Regions from separate parts of the Lysinibacillus sp. FSL K6-0075 genome, predicted to be linked through region 3. Evidence: riboswitches for the same ligand, from Rfam matches in the RefSeq annotation. Region 3 holds a riboswitch; each other region holds the start of a gene.
What was found. A riboswitch is a leader RNA that binds a small molecule or an ion and turns the genes downstream of it on or off. The one in region 3 is predicted to bind lysine.
Positions count from the first base shown of each region.

Region 1: linked by a shared signal. The riboswitch ahead of MHB65_RS01375 (amino acid permease) and the one ahead of MHB65_RS17295 (aspartate kinase) in region 3 are both predicted to bind lysine.
Region 2: linked by a shared signal. The riboswitch ahead of MHB65_RS11935 (transporter substrate-binding domain-containing protein) and the one ahead of MHB65_RS17295 (aspartate kinase) in region 3 are both predicted to bind lysine.

Region 1 covers NZ_CP151947.1:290,088-293,293, reverse strand. Annotated here, with positions in the region: gene MHB65_RS01380 (response regulator transcription factor) at 1-19, opposite strand, end outside; gene MHB65_RS01375 (amino acid permease) at 174-1,637, opposite strand; lysine riboswitch at 1,720-1,896, opposite strand; gene MHB65_RS01370 (MFS transporter) at 2,075-3,206, shown strand, end outside.
Region 2 covers NZ_CP151947.1:2,430,518-2,433,723, reverse strand. Annotated here, with positions in the region: gene MHB65_RS11940 (amino acid ABC transporter permease) at 1-439, opposite strand, end outside; gene MHB65_RS11935 (transporter substrate-binding domain-containing protein) at 610-1,467, opposite strand; lysine riboswitch at 1,587-1,773, opposite strand; gene odhB (2-oxoglutarate dehydrogenase complex dihydrolipoyllysine-residue succinyltransferase) at 2,115-3,206, opposite strand, start outside.
Region 3 covers NZ_CP151947.1:3,527,598-3,530,803, forward strand. Annotated here, with positions in the region: gene MHB65_RS17290 (YslB family protein) at 1-305, shown strand, start outside; gene MHB65_RS17295 (aspartate kinase) at 399-1,625, opposite strand; lysine riboswitch at 1,760-1,938, opposite strand; gene uvrC (excinuclease ABC subunit UvrC) at 2,047-3,206, opposite strand, start outside.

The DNA of each region.
Region 1 (3,206 bases), 1.8 Mb from region 3:
GTAAAATATGCTTTTGCACTATCATACACCTCTCCCTGCCAACTCTAAATTTCCATATCTATATTACATTACCATATTTATGATGTTTATTTTGAGAGATTTTGTTCATGAGTGTCGAAAAAGAGCTGTCCTATAAACCCATCACTCTTTGGTTTACAGAACAGCTCTATTATTTACTCTTCAACTTTTAAATCACAATCTTTAAGTGGCAGCATTTTGGTTTTGTGCTTTATTTTATAGCCAAACCATAGTGCTAAAAATAGTGGAATCCCGATATACGAAACAAGGATGCCATACCAATCAATTTTATCACCTGTAAAGGCTGTGTAATTTTGTCCAATGACTACGATCATACAAACGGTAAAAGCAAATAATGGTCCAAATGGATATAATTTGGCTTTATAAGGTAATAACTTTGGATCTAAGCCCTGTGCATCAAACGCTCGACGGAAACGATAATGACTAAATGCAATACCCAGCCATGCAATAAAGCCTGACATTCCAGAGGCATTTAATAGCCAGATATAAACCACTCCATCACCAAAGAATGACGCTAAAAATGCTAAACAACCTACAGCTAATGTTGCCATCAGTGCATAAATCGGAATACCTCGACGACTTAGCTTTGCGAAAAATTTAGGTGCATGTCCTTCCACCGCTAATTGCCATAGCATACGAGAAGATGCATACAGGCCTGAATTTCCTGCTGACAGCATAGCCGTTAAAATAATGGCATTCATTAATGAAGCAGCAAAGGCAATACCTAGGCGGTCAAACACTAGTGTAAACGGTGATACTGCGATATCTTCTGATAATAAACGTTCATCTGTGAATGGAATCAGCATCCCAATTGCACCAATCGCTAAAATATAAAACAAAAGAATACGCCAAAATACAGATTTAACAGCCTTCGGAATATTTTTACCAGGATCATCTGTTTCACCAGCTGTAATTCCAAGTAATTCTGTCCCTTGGAATGAAAATCCAGCAGCTAGGAAAATACCAAATGTAGCAAGGAAGCCACCATGGAATGGCCCATCACTAATAAAGAAATTAGTGAAACCTACAGGAGCCTGCCCACCTAAAATACCAAAAATCATTAGTAAGCTAATGATAATAAAAACGATGACCGTTACGACTTTAATCATGGCAAACCAATATTCACTTTCACCATAACTTTTTACGGATAGTAAATTAAACGTCAGTACAACAGCAATAAATAATACTGTCCACAGTGCTGATGAGCTATCTGGGAACCAATATTTCATAATTAATGACACGGCAGCGATTTCTGCAGCAATTGTGATTGCCCAGTTATACCAATAGTTCCAGCCTAATGCAAATCCTAAAGCAGGATCTACAAATTTGGTTGCGTAGGTACTAAATGAACCTGATGATGGCATATACGCAGCCATTTCCCCTAAGCTCGTCATTAAAAAATATACCATAATACCGATTAAGGCATAGGCCAGCAATGCGCCCCCAGGTCCTGCCTGTGCAATAGCACCACCACTGGCTAAAAATAGCCCCGTACCGATTGTACCGCCTAAAGAAATCATTGTAATATGGCGGCTTTTTAATTCTTTTTTCAGCTTCGGTGCTTTATGACCAAGCTGATTTACTTTTATTTCACTCACGATATAGCTTCCTTCCTATTTATGAGGCAAAAAAATGCCATCACATATACACTGTGATGGCTACGTTAATCCTCAGTTTTTCCTAAATGATAGCTCAACACGTTGTGCAAACGTGACAGTTCTGTTCCTTTCGGAGACAGCCCCAGCATGAGGTTTTCAAGTCCCCTCACACTTCGGCAATATTTCCTTTCAGCTAATTTCATCAATGCTTGTCATTTCAATTAGCATACTTATAAATATCGCGACCTCTACCTCAATACAAACATGAGGCATATAATTATTAAATTTATGATGTTTATTATACTAACATAAGACCATAGACATTTCAATATAACGGAAAATGTTCTGTATTTTATGAATCTTCTACTATTTTTAATAGTGTGATAAAGTGTTATAGTAGTTCAATTAGAATGGTTATGATTAGGGGGGATTTTATTTTGACTACAAATGATCATTCCGCTAGTTATCCTAGTAAAAAAATTAGCTGGAAAGGAACAACCTTACTTTTAGTTTTCGGAGTTATCTTTATAGCCTCTACATTACGAATGCCACTAACTGTTGTTGGCCCAATTATATCCTTTATCCGTGAAGATCTTGGGATATCTAATGTATTGGCAGGCTTTCTAACAACGATTCCATTGCTTGCTTTTGCTATTATATCTCCATTTGCACCAGTTGTAGCACGCAAACTAGGGCTTGAGCTAACATTATTTTTATCAACTTTTCTATTGGCCTTTGGGATTGTCCTACGTTCACTCGGTACAACAGAGTTACTTCTATTAGGTACTGTGCTAATTGGCGTAGCCATTTCTTTTGGAAATGTACTTATTCCAGGATTATTAAAATTAAAATTTCCATACCATGTCGGTTTATTGATGGCCTTTTTCACCATGTCCATGAATTTAACTGCTGGTCTTGGTGCTGGTATTAGCTATCCTATAGCCAATTCATCGTTAGGCTGGCAAGGTGCGCTGTCCATTGCACTCGTACTCGTTCTCATTACAATCTTAATTTGGATACCTCAATTAAAATCAAATAAACCCGAACCAGTTACTACATCTAAAAAGACAGGTACACCTTTATGGAAATCACCTGTTACTTGGGCTGTCACAGGCGCAATGGGGTTACAGTCTTTATTATTCTACACGACTGCAGCTTGGATTCCCGAGATCTATATTGCCCAAGGGCTAGCTCCTGACAAGGCCGGTTGGATGTTTTCCATCATGCAATTCTCACAAGTACCAATGGCTTTAGCTGTGCCTATAATTGCAGGTAAAATGACTTCACAACGCCCCCTTGTATTGATGTTTACATCTTTCTATTTAGTAGGGTTTGTTGGTGTTGTCATGGAATGGACTAGTCTTGGTGTACTGTGGATGGTCCTTCTAGGGTTAGCAGGAGGTTCTTCATTCGCCCTAGCAATGATGTTCTTCACTCTCCGCACTCGTACTGCATTTGAGGCAGCTGATTTATCAGGCTTTGCACAATCTTTGGGTTATTTATTTGCCGCAATTGGTCCTATTCTTTTTGGCTACTTGCATGATTTCTTTGGTGGCTGGAATATTGCGG
Region 2 (3,206 bases), 1.1 Mb from region 3:
TCATAATTTGGAAGTGATTCATACCAATTGCTGATGCTGCCTCGTATTGACCATTATCAATCGATACAATACCACCACGAACAATTTCTGCCATGTATGCCCCTGTATTGAGGGAAACGACTAAAATACCTGCTGTAATAAAGTGCATATCGATACCGAATGCAATATCTAATCCGTAGTAGACAACCATAGCCTGTACAATCATTGGTGTACCACGGAAAAATTCAACATAGCATGTCAGTATAAATTTAATGAGCTTTAAGCTATAAAATTTCACACCTTTTTTACGAACTGGAATCGTATGCATAATTCCGATGAAAAATCCGATAAATGCACCAATAATTGTACTAATACTCGAAATCAGTAACGTATAATACGCACCTCGTAAAAACATTTGCCAGTTGTTTTCAATAATTGAAAGTATCCATTCAAGACTCATGATGTTCCTCCTAACAATGTCATCTTGCTTGCTTATTTCTTTTGTGTCCTAGCTCTTTCTACCATTCTATGTTTTGTCACGCTAGGACATTATCATTATGTAGAGAGGTTCTCATTTTGATAATGATGAAATGATCATGCACGGACTAGCAACTAGCCCGTGCCTTGTCATTATTGTGCTGCTGGTTGTTGCGAAATAGCTTCTTCCATAATCGCTTGACGATCGTCTTCCGAAATGCCTTTTAGGACTTCATTGATTTTTTCACGATTTGCGTCGTCCTTACGTAAGCCTACAGCAATTGAAGTATTTGATGGATCTGTATCAAAGCCTTCTTCAAATGCTACATATGTGAACTTATCGTTGGCAGCAGCAGCAGAAATACCCTCTGGACGTTCAGCTACATAGCCATCAATTTTACCTGCTTCTAACGCCACACGCATTGCTGGGAAGCTTTCCATTGCCGTTTGTTTTTCTACACCTTTGATTTGATCAATCACTGTGTAGTTTGATGTATTTAATTGTGATGTAATTTTAGCACCTGAGAAATCTTGAATCGATTTTGCATCTTCATATTTACTACCTTTTTTAATAACCATCACAAAATCAGATGTGTAATAGTTTTCTGTAAAATCAATTGTTTTCTTACGTTCTTCTGTTGGTGACATCCCTGCGATAATCGCATCAATTTTGTTCGATTGTAGCGCTGGCACTAATCCGTCCCACTCCATTTTAACAATGACTAACTCTTTGCCTAAACCTTCAGCGATTTTCTTCGCCATTTGTACATCATAGCCGCCTGCATACTCTGCATTATCCGCTATTTTCACAGCGCCATTCGCATCGTCTTGCTGTGTCCAGTTGAACGGTGGGTAGCCAGCCTCCATTCCAATTCGGAATTCACCGCCGCCTTCTTCTTTGTCAGCTCCAGCATCACCTGAACCGCCCTCTTTTTTGTCACTTGTGCCACATGCAGCTAGCACAATTGCCGTCATGATAGAGATCATTACTAACAACCATTTTCTTTTCATGAAAAACTCCCCTTTTCTGTAAAAAAATAAGACAACTGTACTAAAAAAGACCTAAGTATATTGAACTTAGGTCTTACCTTTTATGACAGTTGCCCAAATCCTCACTATAATTTCCATGTTTCCGAGATAGCACAACCTAGTAAATCTGGAAATCCATTTACTAGGACAGTCCTGCACTTATTCACTGCAGACCCAGTATAAAAGTACGAGCTCCTTTTATACTTCGGCGATATTTCCTTCTTCATTGCGTCTTCGCTTGCTTGTACTCTACAATGAACTAATAAATACCGCGCCTCTACCTCACTGGTAAATATTCGTGAGGTTTGTTTATTTAATTGATATTTAGATACTACTATAAAACTAATATGTTCGTCAAGACAGTTTTAACATTTTTCTGACTAATGACAATATTAGGGTATTGTGCGTTCCCTATCCATTTTAAATCGTTGAGCTTTCATCGATATTTCCGAAAATTACAACAAATTTTTATTAGAGCGTATATGCTCTCTGTGAGAAAAGTTGTGTTTATTTCTTTTGGCTCCTCTAAACGATATAACATTCGTACTCTTTCAAAAATAGAATCGGTCAAAACCTTTCGTCATGCACAAAAAAACCCTGCTGAACATTGTTCGCAGGGTTTAATGGCATTATGAATTTAATAATAAATCTTCAGGATTTTCGATTAATTCTTTAACTGTTTTTAAGAATCCTACAGAATCTTTTCCATCGATGATACGGTGATCGTAAGAAAGTGCTACATACATCATTGGACGGATTTGAACTTCACCATTTACGCCAACTGGACGGTTAACAATTGAGTGCATACCTAAAATACCAGCTTGCGTACCGTTCATAATTGGTGTTGACATTAATGAACCGAATACACCACCGTTTGTGATTGTGAATGATCCACCAGCCATGTCATTTAGGCCTAATTTTTTATCACGAGCTTTTGTCGCTAAGTTAGCGATATCTTTTTCGATTTCAGCGAAGTTTTTGCTGTTTGCATCGCGTACAACTGGTACGACTAAACCTTCTTCAGTTGATACAGCAATACCGATATCAAAGAAGTTATTTAAATGAATTTCATCGCCAGAGATTTGAGCGTTTACGTATGGGTATTTTTTCAGTGCTGCAACAACAGCTTTTGTAAAGAATGACATGAAACCAAGTTTGATGTCGTTTGCTTTCACAAACTCTTCTTGTTTACGTTTACGAAGTGCCATGATGTTTGTCATGTCAATTTCGTTGAATGTTGTTAACATTGCTGTTGATTGTTTCACTTCTAATAAACGTTTTGCAATTGTTTGACGACGACGGCTCATTTTTTCAATTGTTACACGGTCAGAATTAGCTGCTGGTGTGAATACTACTGGGCCACCTGAAGTTGCTACTGATGTAGGTGCTGCTACTGGTGCTACAGCTGGTGCTGTACCATGTGCTGCTACATCTTGTACACGTACGCGTCCTTGTGGATCTACTGGAGATACCGCTGCAAGGTCAATACCTTTTTCACGTGCAAGACGACGTGCTGCTGGCGATGCAACTACACGCTCACCAGAAGTTTCTTCTACTACTGGAGCCGCTGCAACTGGTGCAGGTGCTGCTTGTGGCGCTGCTGGAGCTGGAGCTGCTTCAGTTGGTGCTGCCGCTGGAGCTGCTGCTGCGCCTTCGCCTGCTTCTACTACTGCGATAACTTGACCAACTAGTACAGTATCGCCTTCTTCAGCTAAAATTTG
Region 3 (3,206 bases):
AGTTCCCATGTAAAAGTCAAGATGAACTTATCGCATTTTTCGCAGATGCCTGCTGGGGTACATTAGAGCTTATGAAGGAATCAAAGGATGGACGCATTTTCCAGTTGACAAACGACCCTGAAATTCTGCAAATTAAACAACGTAGCTTTAAACTTGAAGCAGGATTTATAGCAGAGCAAATTCAACTAGCTAAAGGCTATCTTACAGAATGCTATAATGAAAAGCGAGAAAAGCAACAATACGTCATGTTTACAGTCAAATGGGACGTCAAAGAACGTATTATGAATACCATTCCCTCAGAGTAATAAAAAGGATTGTCTCCCCCTAACGGGATGACAATCCTTCTTTTTTCTTCCTTTAATTTTGGACAATTACATAAAATGCTGTTTCTTCTATTATTATATGTAAAGTGCTTGCTCTAAATTAAACTCATCATGCAGTGCATTAGCTGCTTGGATCATATCATCCTGTGGTACAACAACAGAAACTTTTATTTCAGAAGTACTTACCATTTTTACAGGGATATTTTCACGACGTAACCGATCAAACATACGAGCAGCAACACCTGGATTAGAGGCCATCCCTGAACCAATAATGGAAACTTTCGCCAACCCTATTTCGAAGTCTGCAAAACTAAATCCGAGTGATAATTTACTATCTTCTAGAACACGTAATGCTTCTGCAAATTCCTCTTTTAAAATAGAAAACGAAACAGTTGGTTTCAGCCCATCAATAATGGCTTGAACAATAATATCTACATTAATGCGGTTCTCAGCAAGAATAGTAAATATATCTGCTAATGAAGCATTAGAGAAAGCATCATACCCTACTGTTAAACGAATAATATCTGATTCAAAGGCCACGCCACGAACAACTAAGTTTTTTTCCATTTCCACTTCCTCCTTCAATAAAGTGCCTACTGACTCTACTAAACTTGAGCGTATGATAACAGGCATTTGAAATTTCTTTGCTAACTCCACCGCACGTGGATGTATGACATGAGATCCTAAATGAGATAATTCCAACATTTCATCATAGGAAATTTCCTGGAGCTTTTGGGCATGTGTCACATAACATGGATCTGCTGTATAAACACCGTCCACATTTGTATACATATCAGCTCGCTCCGCTTCCAATGCGATGGCAAGCGCTACAGCTGCCGTTTCAGCTCCACCTTTCCCAAGCATGGTGATATTGTGATCTTCGTCAACCCCTTGTTCTCCAGCAATGACTACAATTTGCCCCTGTGCAAAGTGTTCTTCGATTCGACTAACATCAATATAGTCGATACGCGCATGCCGATACATACCATCCGTATGAATACCTGCCTGCCATCCAGTCAGAGACACAGCCTGATAGCCCGCGTCCTGTAAGGCAATGGCAAATAAAGCACTAGATAATTGAGAGCCTGTAGACAAAACTGCATCTAATTCTCGTTTTGAAACATCGTCAGTTAGTTGATGTACCATCATTTTCATTTCTTTGGCAGTATGTCCCATTGCTGCAACAACTACCACTACATCAAATCCTCTGTCCTTTTCAGCAATCGCTTTCCGAGCTGCCTGTTGGATTTGTTCAGTAGAAGCTAATGCAGCTCCTCCAAACTTCATCACGATTTTAGCCATTTCTTTCGTTCTCCCTTCCAGTCCATGTATTTCACCTAATTACAGGAGACAAAACAGTTTCTAGAAAAACTAAAAGGCAGCCTCCACATAACGTGAAAGCTGCCTATAACATGTACAATAATCGTAACTTGCCCATGTGTGATAGCTCTCCGAAACGTTTAGAATCGACAGTCTTACATTTCTTAAATGCAAAACCAGTACAGCAATGGAAACAACAACGCTGTACTTCGGCAAGCTCCCCTTTCACACAATATCTCTGGACTTGTCCATCCTCCATTGTGTTACTCTTGAATCTTGCACCTCTATCATCACCTTAAAGTGAATGTATTCAATTCATTAAGCTTTAGCGTAAACAAGCTAGTCACGCCAGTTAGCTCTCCATAACATTGAAAACAATGTTATTTATAACCATAGCACATGCCTATTCCTTTGACAATGATTCTTGCTGAAAATAGCTAAAAATTTGGCTTGCTAAATTAGCGGGCATCCCAGCCTCCTGTAATGCTAGCTCGCTCGCCTCTCGAATTTTTTTGACTGAACCGAAATATTTAAGCAACTGTTGCTTACGTTTTGGTCCTACCCCTTCAATATGATCTAATACAGATTGAATGGCATGCTTCTCATGCTGTTGACGCAAGAAGGTAATAGCAAAGCGGTGGACTTCGTCTTGAATTCGTTGTAATAAATAAAAGCCATCACTTGTACGGTTTAAGGCAATCACCTCTGGCGGATCACCAAACAATAGCTGAGATGTATTATGCTTGTCATCCTTGGCTAAACCAGCAATCGGTATGACAAGACCAAGCTCATCTTCTAGTACTTCACGGGCTACTTCCATTTGCCCCTTACCACCATCAATTAACACTAAATCTGGTAATGGTAGACCTTCCTTTAAAACACGTATATATCGACGACGTATAACCTCCTGCATTGCACCGTAATCATCATGCTTGGCTGCTGAACGCGTTTTATATTTTCGGTATTCCTTTTTCGCAGGCTTCCCATCAATGAAAACAACCATGGCAGATACTGCATCCGTTCCATGCATATGACTATTATCAAAAGCCTCAATTCGTAAAGGTGCACTAATACCCATTGCTTCACCTAGTGCCTCACAAGCACCAATCGTACGTTCTTCCTGACGTTCTATTAGCTGGAATTTAGCTGCCACAGCAATTTCGGCATTTTTGGTTGCTAATTCAACCAGTTCCTTCTTTTGTCCTCTTTTTGGTGTAAGAACTTTGATCTCTAATAATTCCGTTAAGATGGCTGCATCAATGGCTTGTGGAATAAAAATTTCTTTTGGCTTAATATGCTCTGGCTTTTCATAAAAGCGCCCAACAAATGTTAAAAATTCTTCCTCTGCATCCTGATAGATCGGGAAAATCGAGACATCACGCTCAATCAGTTTACCTTGGCGCACAAAGAAAACCTGAACACACATCCACCCTTTTTCAACGGCATAGCCAAATACATCGCGATTTGTTGTATCACTTGATACTATTTTTTGTTTCTGCATGACCGTATCAATATGGGCAATTTGATCTCGAAATTCCTTCGCTCGTTCAAATTCTAGGTTTT